Regions from separate parts of the Hydrogenophaga laconesensis genome, predicted to be linked through region 1. Evidence: predicted binding sites of a transcription regulator. Region 1 holds the regulator's gene; the other holds the start of a gene.
What was found. Region 1 encodes FNR, which switches genes on or off when oxygen is low (the NO sensors DNR and NnrR bind a similar motif). Its sites were predicted from a motif close to TTGATNNNNATCAA; they were not measured.
Positions count from the first base shown of each region.

Region 2: J2X09_RS16525 (HAD-IC family P-type ATPase) is a predicted target of FNR. The motif match lies at 6,047-6,060, and genes of this name have one in related genera.

Region 1 is NZ_JAVDWE010000018.1:105,554-113,404, reverse strand. It holds gene J2X09_RS24100 (hypothetical protein) at 1-129, opposite strand, end outside; gene aceA (isocitrate lyase) at 247-1,578, opposite strand; gene J2X09_RS24090 (DMT family transporter) at 1,857-2,825, shown strand; gene J2X09_RS24085 (sulfite exporter TauE/SafE family protein) at 2,833-3,504, opposite strand; gene hemN (oxygen-independent coproporphyrinogen III oxidase) at 3,526-4,905, opposite strand; gene fnr (fumarate/nitrate reduction transcriptional regulator Fnr) at 5,059-5,778, shown strand; gene J2X09_RS24070 (hypothetical protein) at 5,756-5,989, opposite strand; gene J2X09_RS24065 (nitrogen fixation protein FixH) at 5,991-6,284, opposite strand; gene ccoG (cytochrome c oxidase accessory protein CcoG) at 6,312-7,685, opposite strand; gene ccoP (cytochrome-c oxidase, cbb3-type subunit III) at 7,771-7,851, opposite strand, start outside.
Region 2 is NZ_JAVDWE010000009.1:135,323-143,173, reverse strand. It holds gene J2X09_RS16560 (Bug family tripartite tricarboxylate transporter substrate binding protein) at 1-168, opposite strand, end outside; gene J2X09_RS16555 (cupin domain-containing protein) at 376-1,251, shown strand; gene J2X09_RS16550 (amidohydrolase family protein) at 1,248-2,147, shown strand; gene J2X09_RS16545 (2-hydroxyacid dehydrogenase) at 2,144-3,142, shown strand; gene J2X09_RS16540 (flavin reductase family protein) at 3,159-3,785, shown strand; gene J2X09_RS16535 (acetate/propionate family kinase) at 3,792-4,994, opposite strand; partial or broken gene J2X09_RS16530 (bifunctional enoyl-CoA hydratase/phosphate acetyltransferase) at 4,991-5,905, opposite strand; gene J2X09_RS16525 (HAD-IC family P-type ATPase) at 6,124-7,851, shown strand, end outside.

The DNA.
Region 1 (7,851 bases):
CTTCGAGAGAAGAATTACAAAGAACTTGTAATTAATGAGAGACCACGAAATGGCAAAGCTGCTAACAAGAGGACTCGACAGTCGCTCTTCAACTACGGCGCCAAGCGACTTGCCTAGGGGTTCTAGCATTTGGGTTTCCTCCAGCTTTCGAGCTTACTAACCTGTACAGCCGCATTATCTTGTTCGTCGCGCATTGCCAACAAAAAAGCCACCCCGAAGGGTGGCCCTGTCTCCTCTACGTGATGATCAGTGGAACTGCTCTTCCTCGGTCGAGCCCGTCAGCGCCTTCACGCTCGAAGAACCACCCTGTATGACCGTGGTCACGTCGTCGAAGTAACCCGCGCCCACTTCCTGCTGGTGCGACACGAAGGTGTAGCCCTTGTCGCGTGCGGCGAATTCGGGTTCCTGCACCATTTCCGTGTAGTGCTTCATGCCTTCGCCGCGGGCGTAGGCGTGGGCGAACTGGAAGGTGTTGAACCAGTTGATGTGGATGCCGGCCAGCGTGATGAACTGGTACTTGTAGCCGAGTGCGGCCAGGTCTTCCTGGAAGGACGCGATCTGCTTGTCGTTGAGGTTCTTCTTCCAGTTGAAGGAAGGCGAGCAGTTGTACGACAGCAGCTTGCCGGGGCAGGCGGCTTGCACGGCCTGGGCGAATTCGCGGGCGAAGCCGATGTCGGGCACGCCGGTTTCGCACCACACCAGGTCGGCATACGGCGCGTAGGCAATGCCGCGGCTGATGGCTTGCTCCAGGCCGTTCTTGACGCGGAAGAAACCTTCCTGGGTGCGCTCGCCCGTCAGGAAGGGCTTGTCGTTGGCGTCGTGGTCGCTGGTGATGAGGTTGGCGGCTTCGGCGTCGGTGCGGGCCAGCACGATGGTGGAGACACCCATCACGTCGGCCGCGAAGCGGGCAGCGATCAGCTTTTCGCAGGCCTCTTGCGTGGGCACGAGCACCTTGCCACCCATGTGGCCGCACTTCTTCACGGCGGCCAGCTGGTCTTCGAAGTGCACGCCGGCGGCACCGGCGGCGATCATGTTCTTCATGAGTTCGAAGGCGTTGAGCACGCCGCCGAAGCCGGCTTCGGCGTCGGCCACGATGGGCAGGAAGTAGTCGATGAATTCAGGGCTGCCCGGCTCGATGCCACGGCCCCACTGGATTTCGTCGGCGCGCTTGAAGGTGTTGTTGATGCGGCGCACCATGGTGGGCACCGAGTCGTACGCGTAGAGCGACTGGTCGGGGTACATGGTTTCGGAGGTGTTGCCGTCGGCAGCCACTTGCCAGCCCGACAGGTACACGGCTTCCAGGCCGGCCTTGGCCTGTTGCATGGCCTGGCCGGCGGAGATGGCGCCGAAGGCGTTCACGTAACCCTTCTTGGCGCCGCCGTTGACCTTGTCCCACAGCTTCTCGGCGCCGCGCTTGGCCAGCGTGTGCTCGATCTGCATGCTGCCGCGCAGGCGGACCACGTCGGCTGCGGTGTAGCCGCGCTTGACGCCCTTCCAGCGGGGGTTGGTTGCCCAGTCTTTCTCGAGGGCTTCGATTTGCTGTGCGCGGCTCAGTTGCTCGGTGAGGGATTGAGGCATTTGGGTACTCCGTGAGGTTGAAGGAACGGGGGCGGCGGGTTTGCATGAAAGTGCGTTGCCGTTGGGACGACTTTAAGTCTTATAGAAGACCTTTGGAAGCTCTTATGTCTTATATAAGACAAAAATTTTCTTTTTTGTTTTCAATGATCTTCTTGTTATTTTTCTCTATACAAAAACCAGTTTCTTGCATTGAGAAAATTTCTTGCGATGCAGCATTTCACAATTTCACGATGAGAAAAGAAAATCTCTCATCCTGAAAAGAACGGCTCTCAGGCATGATGCGATCCACTTTCGAGCCTCTTCAAGTAGCAACCGTGACTTCCCCGAACCGTCTGTGGGCCTATTCGAGCCTGGCCCTGAGCATGTCCCTGGTGGGCAGCTATGTCGCCCTGTCCAAGCCGCTGGTCCTCGTGTTTCCGGTGTTCCTGTTGGCCTGGCTGCGCTTTGGCATCGGGGGTGTGGCGATGTGGAACTGGCTGAAGAAGCCGGCCGACGAGCCCGCCCTGTCGCCGCGCACACGCGGCCTGCTCTTCCTCGAATCGTTCCTGGGCAACTTCCTGTTCTCCATCTGCATGCTGTTCGGCGTGAGCCTCACCACCGCCGTGGCGGCGGGTGTGGTGATGTCGTCGATTCCGGCGGTGGTGGCGGTGTTGAGCTGGGTCTTTCTGCGCGAGCGCATTGGCTGGCGCAGTGCGGCGGGCATCGCCTGCGCGGCCATCGGCATCGGCCTGTTCTCCTTGCAGAAGGTAGAAACGGCCGCGGCCGTGGCAGACACGAGCGGCCCGTTCGGTATCAGCAAGGCATTGCTTGGCAACCTGCTCGTGTTCGCGGCGGTGGTGTGCGAAGCCTCGTACGTGGTGATCGGCAAGCACCTCACCGAAGGGCTGGGGCCCAAGCGCATCTCGGCCATCATCAACCTCTGGGGCTTCGCGCTGGTCACGCCGTTCGGCCTGTGGGCCGCGTGGACGTTCGACTTCTCCACCGTCGCCCTGCCCATCTGGGGCCTGCTGGTGTTCTACGCACTGGCCGCAAGCGTGTGGACGGTGTGGCTGTGGATGACCGGGCTGAAGACGGTACCCGCCTCGCAGGCCGGTGTGTTCACGGTGATGCTGCCAATCAGCGCAGCGGCCATTGGTGTGCTCTTCATGGGCGAGCGGCTCACCCTCTTGCAGGGCGTGGCCTTTGGCATTGCGTTGCTGGGCCTCGTGCTGGCCACCCTGCCCGGCCGCAACGCGCCGTCTCACTAAAGGCGCATCACAGGCACCACAGGCCGGTGGGCTGTGTGATGCCCATCCAAAGGGCCCAGCCTGACGTGGCCAGGAGCGCGAGGCCCGCGAGGCGAATGCCCCACTGGCCCGACCGCGCACCGCGCAGCCGCAAGAGGAGCCACGGCCCGGCGGTCAGCGAGACCGAGGTGCCGATCGAGAACAAGGCCATGATGGCCGCACCTTCCAGCGCGTTGGCCGAGAGCGACGCGACCAGCAGCGCCGAGTAGAGAAGCCCGCAGGGCATGAGCGCCCACGCCATGCCCAGCACCACCGGCGCGCGCGGCCCAAGCGTGGCCATCACCGGGCGTGCACGCCGCCAGACGTTCTGCCCCAGGTTTTCGATCCAGGCCGGTTGCCGGGCCTGCCAGAGCAGCACCGCGCCCAGCAGCAAAGCGGCCACATGGAACATGGTCCACACGGGCCGCAGCACGGCGGTGTGGGTGCCCAGCCAGGCCAGGCCCTGCACGGAACCCGCCGCGAACGCGCCGAACAACGCGTAGCCCAGCATGCGGCTGAGCTGGAAACCCACCAGCGCCTGCGTGCCACGCGGCCCGGCGGCACGCGCCACGCCGGCACAGGCCGCGCCACACATGGCCACGCAATGCGGCCCGCCCACCAAGCCCATGAAGAGGGCTGTGATCGCCATCGAGGTCTGCATGGTGGCGGCGCGGGCCTGGCCTCAGATGATCCGGGAGAAACGCGCCCGGTCCAGATCCACCTGCAGGTTCTTGTCGAACACCATGGCGATGGCGCGCACCAGGAACCAGCCGGTTTCCGTGACCTGGATGCCCGTCGGGCTCAGGCGCACGAGGCCGTTGGTTTCCAGGCCCTCCAGCACATCGAGCTCGCGCGCGAAGTAGCTGCGGAAGTTGATCAGGTGGCCGAGTTCGATCGATTCGAACAACACCTCGCCCTGGCACATGAGCGACATGATCACGGCGCGGCGCAGCAAGTCGTCGCGCGTGAGCGCCAGCCCGCGCACGATGGGCAGCCGCCCCTGGTCGAGCAGGTCGCGGTATTCCTCCAGCGTTTTCGCGTTCTGGCTGTAGGTGGCGCCGATGCGCCCGATCGCGGAAACGCCGAGCGCGATCAGATCGCAATCGGGCTGGGTGCTGTAGCCCTGAAAGTTGCGGTGCAACCGGCCCTGGCGCTTGGCCACCGCCAGCGCGTCGTTGGGCAGCGCGAAGTGGTCCATGCCCACGTACACATAGCCCTCGGCCATGAGCTTGTCGAGCGACATGGACAGCATGCCGAGCTTGTCACCCCCGCTGGGCAGTTCGGCGGCCACAATGCGGCGCTGCGGCTTGAAGCGCGACGGCAGGTGGGCGTAGGCGTAGAGCGCGATGCGGTCGGGCCTCAGCTCGCTCACCTGCGCCAGCGTGCGCGCGAACGACTCGGGCGTCTGCAGCGGCAGGCCGTAGATCAGGTCCACATTCACCGATTCGAAGCCGATGCGCCGCGCGGCCGCCACCAGCTCAAACACCTGCCCGGCGGGCTGCACGCGGTGCACGGCCTTCTGCACCGCCGGGTCGAAGTCCTGCACCCCGAAGCTCAGGCGGTTGAAGCCCAGCCGGGCCAGCGTCTTCAGGCGTTCTTCGGTCACGGTACGCGGGTCGACCTCCACGGAGTACTCGCCACCCGGCACCAGGGTGAAGTGGCGCCGCAGCATGGCCATGAGGTCTTCCAGCTCGGCGTCGGAGAGAAAGGTGGGCGTGCCGCCACCCAGGTGCAGCTGCGACACGTTGTGGCCCGTGCCCAGGTGAGCCACCTGCAGCTCCACTTCACGCGCCAGGTAGCGCAGGTACTCGGCCGCGCGCGAATGGTGTTTCGTGATGACCTTGTTGCACGCGCAGTAGTAGCAGACTGATTCGCAGAACGGAATGTGCACGTACAGCGACAAGGGCAAGGCCATGGAGCCGGCGCGGCGCTGCTCCAGGGCCTGGATGTACTGGTTCTCGGTGAAGGCCTCCACGAACCTGTCGGCAGTGGGGTACGAGGTGTACCGGGGCCCGGATACGTCGAAACGCCGCAGCAGGTCCTCGGATATGGCGTGGCTCAAGATCGAATCTCCATCAAGGCCTTCACTGTGCGCCACTGCCCCGCAATATCTTTTGATCCGGATCAAAAGACGTCGATCTGATCCCCTCCGGGGGCGTCAATTCACACCCCTGGGGGGTATGCTGTAACCTTTTGCGAATCTGGACCTTTTCCAATGGACGCTCAAAGCATCAAAGTCGCCTGCTCGAGCTGCAACCTGCGCGAACTCTGCCTGCCCATGGGGTTGAACCCCGATGAGATGGACAAGCTCGACAAGGTGATCTCCAAACGCCGCCGCGTCAAGCGTGGCACGTCGCTGTTCAGCGTGGGCGACAAGTTCACGTCGCTCTACGCCGTGCGATCGGGCTTCTTCAAGACCTGTGTGACGACGGCCGACGGCCGCGACCAGGTGACCGGGTTCCAGATGACGGGCGAGATCATCGGCCTCGACGGCATCGTGAGCGACCACCATTCCTGCAACGCCGTGGCCCTGGAAGACGCCGAGGTCTGCGTGATGCCGTTCGACCAGGTGGAAGAGCTCTCGCGCGAGTTCACCACGCTGCAGCACCACGTGCACAAGATCATGAGCCGCGAGATCGTGCGCGACCACGGCGTGATGCTGCTGCTGGGCAGCATGCGCGCCGAAGAACGGCTGGCCGCCTTCCTGCTCAACCTGGTGCAGCGCCTGCACGCACGGGGTTTCTCGCAATCCGAGCTGGTGCTGCGCATGACGCGCGAGGAAATCGGCAGCTACCTCGGCATGAAGCTGGAAACCGTCAGCCGCACGTTCTCCAAGTTCGTGGAGGACGGCATCATCGATGTGAAGCAGCGCTACGTGCACATCAAGAACACCGACGGCCTGCGCCGCATCGTCAACCCTCAGACCTGCGGTTGACGAGAGCCACGCTCAGCGCGCTGGCGGCGGCCGTCACGGCCCAGAACACGAAGAACGACACGGTGTAGACCGCCTGCCGGGTCCAGCCCAGCGGCTCGCCGCTGAGCCCGTGCAGATCGCCCGGATCCACTGCGGCGAACACCACCATTTCCAGCACCGCTGCGAACAGGAAGGCAGGCCAGGCAATGGCCATCCATGGGCGCGCGCTCATCTCAGGGCTCCCTGGGCACCACCGGCGAGGCCGCGTGGTTGCGGGCCTGGTGTGCGGGCTGCAGCTTGATCAGCGCATCCGTCTTCGCCTGCCCTTCCAGCACCTGCACGGCCTGCCGGTCGCGTTCGAACTCGGCCTTGTCGAGCACGGGGTCGGCGTTCCTGACAGCGATGAAGGCGGTGAAGATGCTGGCCACGACCACGGCCAGCGGGCCGCCCACGACCAGCCACATGTGGGGCACGCGCCACCAGGCAACGGGGGCCGCGGCGACCGCGGGAGATGTCGATGGGTTCATGGAAGCTCCTCGGATGAAGATGAGAGTTCAGCGCGGCACAAGAAACGCGGCCTTCTCGGACACATGGATCGCCTCGTCGCCCACGGCGCGAATGTCGAACTGGATCGGGTGCGAGCCGCTGCTGGCCGCGTCCGGCGGAATCTGCACCCGCACCGCCACCGCGCGCACCTCGGTGGAAAGCACCTCCACCTCGGGGCTGGAGGCCAGCGCGATGCCTGGCAGACCCGAGACGCCGATGGCATAGCGTTGGGGCACCTCGGTGGCGTTCATGATCTGCAGGCGGAAGACGTTCTCGATGCGGCCCTGCTCCACCATGCGGGCCAGCGCCCCCCGGTCGCGGATCACGTCGACCTTGAGCGGTGTGCGCAGGAACAGGCTCAGGCCCACGGCCAGGGTGATCGCGGCCAGGATGGCGGTGTAGACCAGCACGCGCGGGCGCATGGCGCGGCGCAGCATCTGGCGCGTGCTCCAGCCGTTGGCCACGCCGTTCTGGGTGGAGAAGCGGATCAGCCCGCGCGGGTAACCCACCTTGTCCATCACGTCGTCGCACACGTCGACGCAGGCGGCGCAGCCGATGCACTCGTACTGCAGGCCCTTGCGGATGTCGATGCCGGTGGGGCAGACCTGCACGCACAGGGTGCAGTCCACGCAAGCACCCAGCCCCAGGGCCTTCGGATCCGCCTTCTTCGAACGGGCGCCCCTCGGTTCGCCGCGCTGTTCGTCGTAGGTGACGATCATGGTGTCCCGGTCGAACATGGCGCTCTGAAAGCGCGCATAGGGGCACATGTACTTGCAGACCTGCTCGCGCATGAAGCCGGCGTTGCCGTAGGTGGCGAAGCCGTAGAAGAAGATCCAGAACCACTGCCACGGTCCGAGGGCGCCGGCCAGCGAGAGCGCACCCAGTTCGCGGATCGGTGCGAAGTAGCCGACGAAGGTGAATCCCGTCCAGAGGGAGAACAGGATCCACAGTGCATGCTTGAGCGAGCGCTTGCCGAACTTGACCGCAGACATTGCCGACTGATCCAGCCGCAGGCGCGCGGCCCGATCGCCCTCCACCTTCTTCTCGATCCACAGGAAGATCTCTGTATAGACCGTCTGCGGGCAGGCGAAGCCGCACCAGAGCCGCCCGGCCACCGCGGTGAACAGGAACAGCGAGAAGGCGCAGATGACCAGCAGGCCGGTGAGGTAGATGAAGTCCTGGGGGTACAGGACCAGCCCGAAGATGTAGAAGCGGCGTGCCTCCAGATCGAACAGCACTGCCTGGCGCGCGTTCCACTCCAGCCAGGGCAGCCCGTAGAACACCAGCTGCGTGATCCACACCATGACCCAGCGCCACGTGGCGAACAGACCTTTGACGGAACGCGGCTGGATCTTCTCGCGCGATGCGTACAGCGACACCATGGTCTCGTCCTCTGCGGGGACGATGGGAATGGTGGTTCTGGGTTTGCCGGTGGCGGTGGTCACGGTGTGATCGAAGGTTCGGGGATCAATTCGCTGAGCCTGGCTTTTTCGACAAGCCCCAGACGTAGGCGGTCAACACGTGGATCTGGTCCGCGTTGAGCTTGCC
Region 2 (7,851 bases), on a different contig from region 1:
GCCCACGAGGCGGCCGAACAGGTCCATCGTGCCGCCAGCGGCGAAGGGCACCACCAGCCGCACGGGTTTGTTGGGGAAGTCGTCCGCCTGTGCGTGGACGGCTGTTGCGCCCAGCGCGAATGCGGCACCGGCGAGTGCGCCGAGCAGGGTGCGTTGAAGTGCTTTCATGGATGTCTCCGGGGCTCGATGGAAGAAAGGAATGTGAACCGATGATTCCCGAGCGGCTCGACGGGTGTCAACGAAACTCGGCCCGCTTTCCGGCAGGCAGAAAATGGCCGCGTTCGGATTGCCTCCACATCGCGGTGGAGGGGATGATCGTCGCATTCCAGGCCACTCCGGCCTGCTTCGCTGTCCCTTTCGTTTCTCATTCTTTTCATGTCTTCCAAACCCGTTGCCCCTTCCCAAGGTGTCCGCCACCGCAGCTTCGCCGTCTTTCCCGAGCACGAGGGACCTGCCATCGCGGGCAACCGCCACCGGCGCATGCGCGCGCAGAACTTCGTGGTGGAGTGGGTGGAATCGGGGGGCAACGCATTCGAAGTGGAAAGCCCGGCCGAGATGTTGCTGATCTTTCCGGACGTGGGCGCCACCGTGACCCCACTGGCGCCACAGGGCGAGCCCGTGGCGGTGCCGAACAAGGGCAGCGCCTGCGTGGTGGCCGCCGGCCGCTGCCGCGTGCAGCTGGTTGCCCCGGGCACCTGCACGGTGATCGCATCCAGCCGTCCCGACGTCGACCCCGCCTCGGTGATCAACGACAGTGCCTACGCTCAGCCGGACGCGCGCATCAAGCCCACCGGCCGACCGTTCCAGCGCCAGCCCGGCGCACCGCTTGTGACGGTGTTCGACATGGCGCAGGTGACCGCGCCCGCAGACAACCCGCGCCTGAAGATGCTGCAGACCGACACGCTGAGCATCAACTGGGTGGAGTACCAGGGCGTGCGTGACCGCAAGGCCCTGAGCCCGCACAGCCACAGCGATCTCGAACAGGGTTCGCTCGCGCTCGCAGGCAACTTCATCCACCACCTGCGCGTGAACTGGGGCCGCGACGCCAACCTCTGGCGCGACGACGAGCACCTGGCCGCTGCGTCGCCCTCGCTCGTCGTGGTGCCGGTGGACCTGGTGCACACGACCGAAGGCGTGGGCGAAGGCCATCACCTGCTGCTCGACGTGTTCAGCCCACCGCGCGAGGACTTCATCGCCAAGGGCTGGGTGCACAACGCCGGCGACTACGCCATCCGAGCGCCGCAGCCGTGACCCTGTACCACGACTGGCGGCGCGACACGCGCCAGCCCTCGGTGGCGCTGCCGCCGGGGACCTGCGATTGCGCCATTCACGTGTTCGATCCGACCCGCGCAGATCTGCTGCTGCCCGGCCGGCGCCACGAACCACCGGTGGCCTGGCTCGGTGAACTGCGCACGCTGCACCAGCGGCTCGGCGTGGATCGTGCCGTGCTGGTGCAACCCTCGGTCTACGGCAGCGACCACACGGTGCTGCTCACGGCCTTGCGCTCGGACCCCCACCGTTACCGGGGCGTGGCGCTGCTGGACGACAGCGTGTCGGACGCGGCCTCTGAAGCACTGCATGCCGCCGGGGTGCGCAGTGCGCGCTTCAACATCCTCTCGCGCTTCGGCGCAGCTTTTGATGGCCTGGCTTTCCGGCGCCAGGTGCGCCGTGCCGAGGCGCTGGGCTGGAGCATCTCGTTGCACGCCACCGCCGCCGAACTGGCGGCGCAGGCGCGCCTGCTGCTTGAAATCCGCACCGAGGTGGTCGTCGATCACCTCGCTTACCTGAATGGTGATGAACTCGATGGCGAGGGATTCCGCTTCCTTCGCGAGGCCATCACGCGTGGCAACTGGTGGGTGAAGGTTTCGCGCGTGGACCATCGCTTCTCGCCGCCTTACCACGACGCGGTGGAGCTGATCCGCCGGGTGGTCTCGCTCAATCCCTGGCGCATGCTCTGGGCCACCGACTGGCCGCATCCGCTGTACGACGTGGCCTCGACCACCATGCCCAACGACGCCGACCTGGTGGAGCTGTTCGCCCGCGCCGTGCCCGACGCCTCGCTCAGAGAGCAGATCCTGGTGCACAACCCCGCGCGCGTGTTCGGCTTCGCCGACACCCCCATCCCTCCGAGAAACACCGACCGATGAGCTCCAAACGAAACGAACCCGTCCTGATCTGGGAACGCGTCATGCCCGATGACCCCAGCATTCCCTGGCTGCGCGAGCAGGGTTTCGATGTGCGCCTGGGCAAGCCCAACCACGACCCTGCGTACCGCCGCCACCTGGAAGCCGACTTCATCGCCGACGCCAGCGGCTGCGAGGGCGTGCTGATCTCCGGTGGCATCCGGATCACACCGGGGGTGATGGACGCACTGCCGGGCCTGAAGGTCATCAGCAAGATCGGCATCGGCGTGGACACCGTGGATGTGGCCGCCGCCACCGCCCGCGGCATTGCCGTGTGCAACACGCCCGGTGGCAACGATTCCGTGGCCGTCGCCGAGCATGCGCTGGCCCTGCTGCTGGCCTTGCGCAAGCAGCTGCATGTGTGGACGCGCGAGTACCTGCAATCGGGAGGCTGGCGCAACCCGCAGGTCTTCTCGGGCGGGCTCGATGGCAGCACGCTCGGCATTGCGGGTTTCGGCCGCATTGGCCGTGCATTGGCGCAGCGTGTGGCGGGCTGGAACGTGCGCGTGCTCGTGCACGATCCGCTGGCGCGTGATCTGCCGCCCGGCGTGCAGGCCGTCGACATGGACGAACTGCTCGCGCAGAGCGACGCGGTATCGCTGCACTGCCCAGCGCTACCGGGTGACCGCCCGCTGCTCGACACGGCGGCACTGGCCCGCATGAAGAAGGGGGCCGTGCTGATCAACACCGCGCGGGCCACCCTGGTCGACGCCGCCGCGCTCATCGCAGCGCTGGACGCCGGCACGCTGGCGGGCGCCGCTTTCGACGTGTTCGACCCCGAGCCTCCGGCGCGCGATGATCCTTTGCTGGCGCACCCGCGCGTGCTGAGCACGCCGCACGTGGCCTCCTGGACCTGGGAGGGCTTCTTCGGCCGCCGCCAGCAGGCGGCCGAGAACCTCGCCAGGGTGGTGCGCGGCGAGCCAGGCGCTTCCATCGTCAACGCGCCGCGCCCTGAATAACCTTCTGAACCGACCCATGTACATCGACCTCGACACCGCGACGGACTACAAGCGCTCCATCTTCAATGCCATCGTCGCCCCCCGGCCGATCGGCTGGATCAGCACCATGGCCGCGGATGGCCGCGTCAACCTCGCGCCGTTCTCGCATTTCAACCTGGTCTCCACGGCACCGCCCGTGGTCATGTTCTCGTGCAACGCGCCGGACGACCGCCACGAGAAGGACACCATCACCAACGTGCGCGCCACTGGCGAATTCGTCACCAACCTCGTGACCTGGGACCTGCGCGAACAGATGAACAACTCCTCGTTCAACGCGCCCTATGGCACCGACGAATTCGAACTCGCCGGGCTGGCCAAGGCGCCTAGCAACAAAGTGCGCCCGCCGCGCGTGGCGGCCTCGCCGGCCAGCATGGAGTGCAAGCTGCTGAAGATCATGGACATCGAGCCCATCGGGCCCGGTGACACGTTCAGCAACGTGGTGTTCGGTGTCGTCGTGGCCCTGCACCTGGACGACCGCTTCGTCGAGCCCAATGGCCGTTTCGACGTCGTTCGCACGCAGCCGCTCACGCGCCTGGGCGGCAACCAGTACGCGTCCACGGGCCCCATCGTCGAGCTGGGCCGGCCCAACCCGCCGCGCGCCTAGGGACACTCAACCGCGCAGCACCAGCGCGGCGGCATGCCGAGCCGCAATCCACTCCTCATTGGTCGGTTCGATGGCCACCACCACCGGGCTGGTGGGCGCGGAGATGCGCGGGGCGTGGCCCAGGTTGGCGTCGTCGTCGAGCACCACACCCAGAAAGCCCAGCTCGCGGCAGATGCGCTGGCGCATCTCGGCGCTGTGCTCGCCCACGCCGGCGGTGAACACCAGCAGATCGAGCCCCCCGAGCACGGCGACCAGCGCACCGATCTCGCGCACGATGCGCCGCACATACAGCGCCAGCGCGGCACGCACGCGCTCGCCGGTGGCGTCGGTGCGGCCTTCTTCGGCAAACAGACGGCGCGGTTCCGACGACACTCCCGACACACCCAGCAGGCCCGACTCGTGGTACAGGACGCGGGCCACTTCTTCCAGGCTCAGCTTCTCGATCTCCATCAGGTAGATCACCGCGCCGGGGTCGAGCGAGCCGGTGCGGGTGCCCATCATCAGCCCGTCCAGCGCCGAGAAGCCCATCGTGGTGGCCACGCTTTTCGAACCTTGCAGGGCGCATAGGCTCGCGCCGCTGCCCAGGTGCGCAGCGATCACACGACCCTGGGCCAGCGCGCCGTGGCGCTCGGGGAGCGCTACAGACAGGTATTCGTACGACAGGCCGTGGAAGCCGTAGCGGCGCAGGCCGCGTTCCCACGCCGCGTGTGGCAACGGCAGCATCTGTTCCACCTGGGGCAGGGTGTGGTGGAAGGCCGTGTCGAAGCAGGCCACCTGCGGCAGCTGCGGGTCGCTCTCCAGCAGCACCTGGATGGCGTCGAGCGCAAAGGGCTGGTGCAGTGGCGCGAGCGGGATGAGACGCTGCAGATCGGTCAGCACGGCCGCATTCACGCGCACCGGGTCGAAATACTGGCTGCCGCCATGCACCACCCGGTGCGCCACCGCGTGCAGCCGGCGCGTGGCGAGCCTGGCGCGCACCCGCTCCAGGATCTGGCGAAGTGCGTCGTGGTAGGGCTGCGAGGTGCCAAGTGCCAGCGGCGCTTCGGGGGTGTTGCTGTCGGCACAGGTGGGCTGCGGTCCACCGATGCCGCGCACCTGGCCCTTCCAGGCGGGCTCGCGCGGCGGGTTGGGGCCGGCCTCAAACAGGGCGAATTTGATGCTGGACGAGCCCGCGTTGAGAACCAGCACCATGCCGCCTTCCGTGCTCATGGCGGGCTGGCCCGGTAGCGATGGGCGAGCAGCACCGCGATCGCGCACGACGCCAGGCGCGTGGCACGGGAGTCGGCACGGCTGGTGAGGACGATGGGCACTCGTGCGCCGATCGCAATGCCTGCGCTGGCCGCCTGGCCCATGTACTCCAGCTGCTTGGCCAGCATGTTGCCGCTTTCCAGATCGGGCACGACCAGCACATCCGCCCGGCCCGCCACGGGCGATTCGATCCCCTTGACACGCGCCGCCTCAGGCGAGATGGCGTTGTCGAACGCCAGCGGCCCGTCGAGCAGGCCACCGGTGATCTGCCGGCGGTCGGCCATCTTGCAGAGGGCCGCGGCGTCCAGTGTGGCGGGCATGCGCGGGTTCACGGTCTCCACCGCAGCCAGGATCGCCACGCGCGGCACGGCCACGCCGATCGTGTGAGCGAGCTCGATCGCGTTGCGCACGATGTCGGCCTTTTCCTCCAGCGTGGGCGCGATGTTGATGGCCGCGTCGGTGATGACGAAAGGCCTGGGGTAGGCCGGTGTCTGCATCAGGAAGCAATGGCTCAGCCGGCGTTTGGTGCGCAGCCCGGCGTGCGCAGGCAGCACTGCGCCCAGCAGTTCGTCGGTGTGCAGGCTGCCCTTCATGATCGCCTCCACCGCGCCGCTCGAGGCCAGGCCGGCGGCGTGGGCGGCGGCCGCATGGCTGTGCGGCACATCCTCGATGGGCAGGCCCGTGAGGTCCACCGACAGCTGCGCGGCCAGTGCGAGCAGCCGCGTGCGCGGCGCGACGAGCACGGGATCGATCAGGCCTGCCTCGCGCGCGTCGAGCGCGCCCCGCAGGCTGAGTTCGTCGCAAGGGTGCACCACGGCGATGCGGATGGCGCCGAGCGCGCGGGCGTGGGCGAGCAGGCGGGGCAGGCCCTCGGGGGTGAGCTGCACCCCGGCGGGCAGCAGGGGACGTGAGGCTGGAAGGGTCATGGTGTCGAGTGTGAAGCGCTTTGCGTGGCCATTGTTCCGTCCACCCGGGTTTGTGTCACGTTTGCGTTACTGCCGGAACGGGCGGATTTGATCCATGTCAACCGCTGGGCGATGAGTGCCCCGGCGGGTTGAACCCGTTCCCCTCGACGTGTTCTATTCCGGGCATGAATCACGCCACGACCCACGCCAGCGGCGCGTCGGAGGCCGCCAACGCATCCTCGCAGGACTGGCATGCATGGGCGCCCGACACGGTACTCGAAACGCTCCGGAGCCGTCGCGAAGGACTGGCGCCCGCCGAAGCGGCCCGCCGCCTGACGGAGGCCGGCCCCAATGAACTGCCCGCACCACCCCGTGTGCACCCCATGCTGCGCCTGCTGGACCAGTTCAACAACGCGCTGATCCTTTTTCTGCTGGCCGCGGCCGCCATGGCCGCGTTGCTGGACCACTGGATCGACGCGGCGGTGATCGTCGGCGTGGTGCTGGTCAACGCCATCGTCGGCTTCGTGCAGGAGGGGCGCGCCGAACAGGCGCTCGATGCCCTGCGCGGCATGCTGGCGCCCAACGCGCGTGTTCTGCGTGACGGGCGCCGCGAGACGGTGCCGGTGGCCGACCTGGTGCCCGGCGACGTGGTGCTGCTCGAAGCCGGCGACCGCGTGCCAGCGGACCTTCGGCTGCTGCGCGCGCGCGGCCTGCTGGTGGACGAGGCGATCCTCACCGGCGAGTCGGTGACGAGCTCGAAGCAGGAGGATGCCGTGGCCACCAGTGCCGCGCTGGGGGACCGGTCTTCCATGGCCTATTCGGGCACGCTGGTCGCGGCGGGGCAGGGCAGCGCGGTGGTGGTGGCCACCGGTCGCCACACCGAAATCGGCCACATCAGCCGCCTGCTGGGCGAGGTGCGTTCACTCGCCACACCGTTGCTGCGGCAGATCAACGGCTTCGGCCGCTGGTTCACCCTGTTCTCGGCGGTGCTGGCCGCGCTGCTGTTCCTGTTCGTCGTGTTCGTGCGCGATCACCACTGGGTGGACGCGCTGATGGTGGTGGTGGCCATCGCCGTGAGCATCGTGCCAGAAGGCCTGCCGGCGGTGATCACGATCACGCTGGCCATCGGTGTGCAACGCATGGCGGGGCGTCAGGCCATCGTGCGCCGCCTGCCGGCCGTGGAAACGCTGGGGGCGACCACGGTCATCTGTTCCGACAAGACCGGCACGCTCACGCGCAACGAGATGACCGCGCGCCGCGTGGTGACCGATACCGCTTGCGTGATGGTGAACGGCGCGGGCTACGAACCCGTGGGCACGCTGGACCTGCCCGAAGGCTGTGCCACGCTGCCGTTGAATGCACGCAGCCTCATCGAGACCGCGCTGCTCTGCAACGACGCGCACCTGCTGCAGGCGCCGGAAGGTGGATGGCGGGTCGATGGCGATCCCATGGAAGGCGCGCTGGTGGCCCTGGCCATGAAGGCGGGACTGCAGCCTGCCACGCAGCGCGCGGTGCACCCGCGCGCCGACGAGATTCCATTCGATGCCCAGCACCGCTTCATGGCCACGCTGCACGACCGCGCCGAAGGCGGTGCCGACCTGCTGGTGAAAGGAGCGCCCGAGCGCTTGCTGGCGATGAGCCGCGCGCAACTCGACGCGCAGGGCACGGAACAAGCGCTGGACGAGGCGCACTGGCAACAGGCGATCGCCGAGGCCGCCGCCGCTGGCGAGCGCGTGCTGGGCTTCGCCCGCCGGCGCCTGAACCCGGTCCCGGCGCGCCTGGCGTTCTCCGACGCGGATGAACTCGTCTTCCTGGGGGTGGTGGGCTTCATCGACCCGCCGCGCACCGAAGCCATGGCGGCGGTGGCCGATTGCCGCAGCGCCGGCATCGCGGTAAAAATGATCACGGGCGAC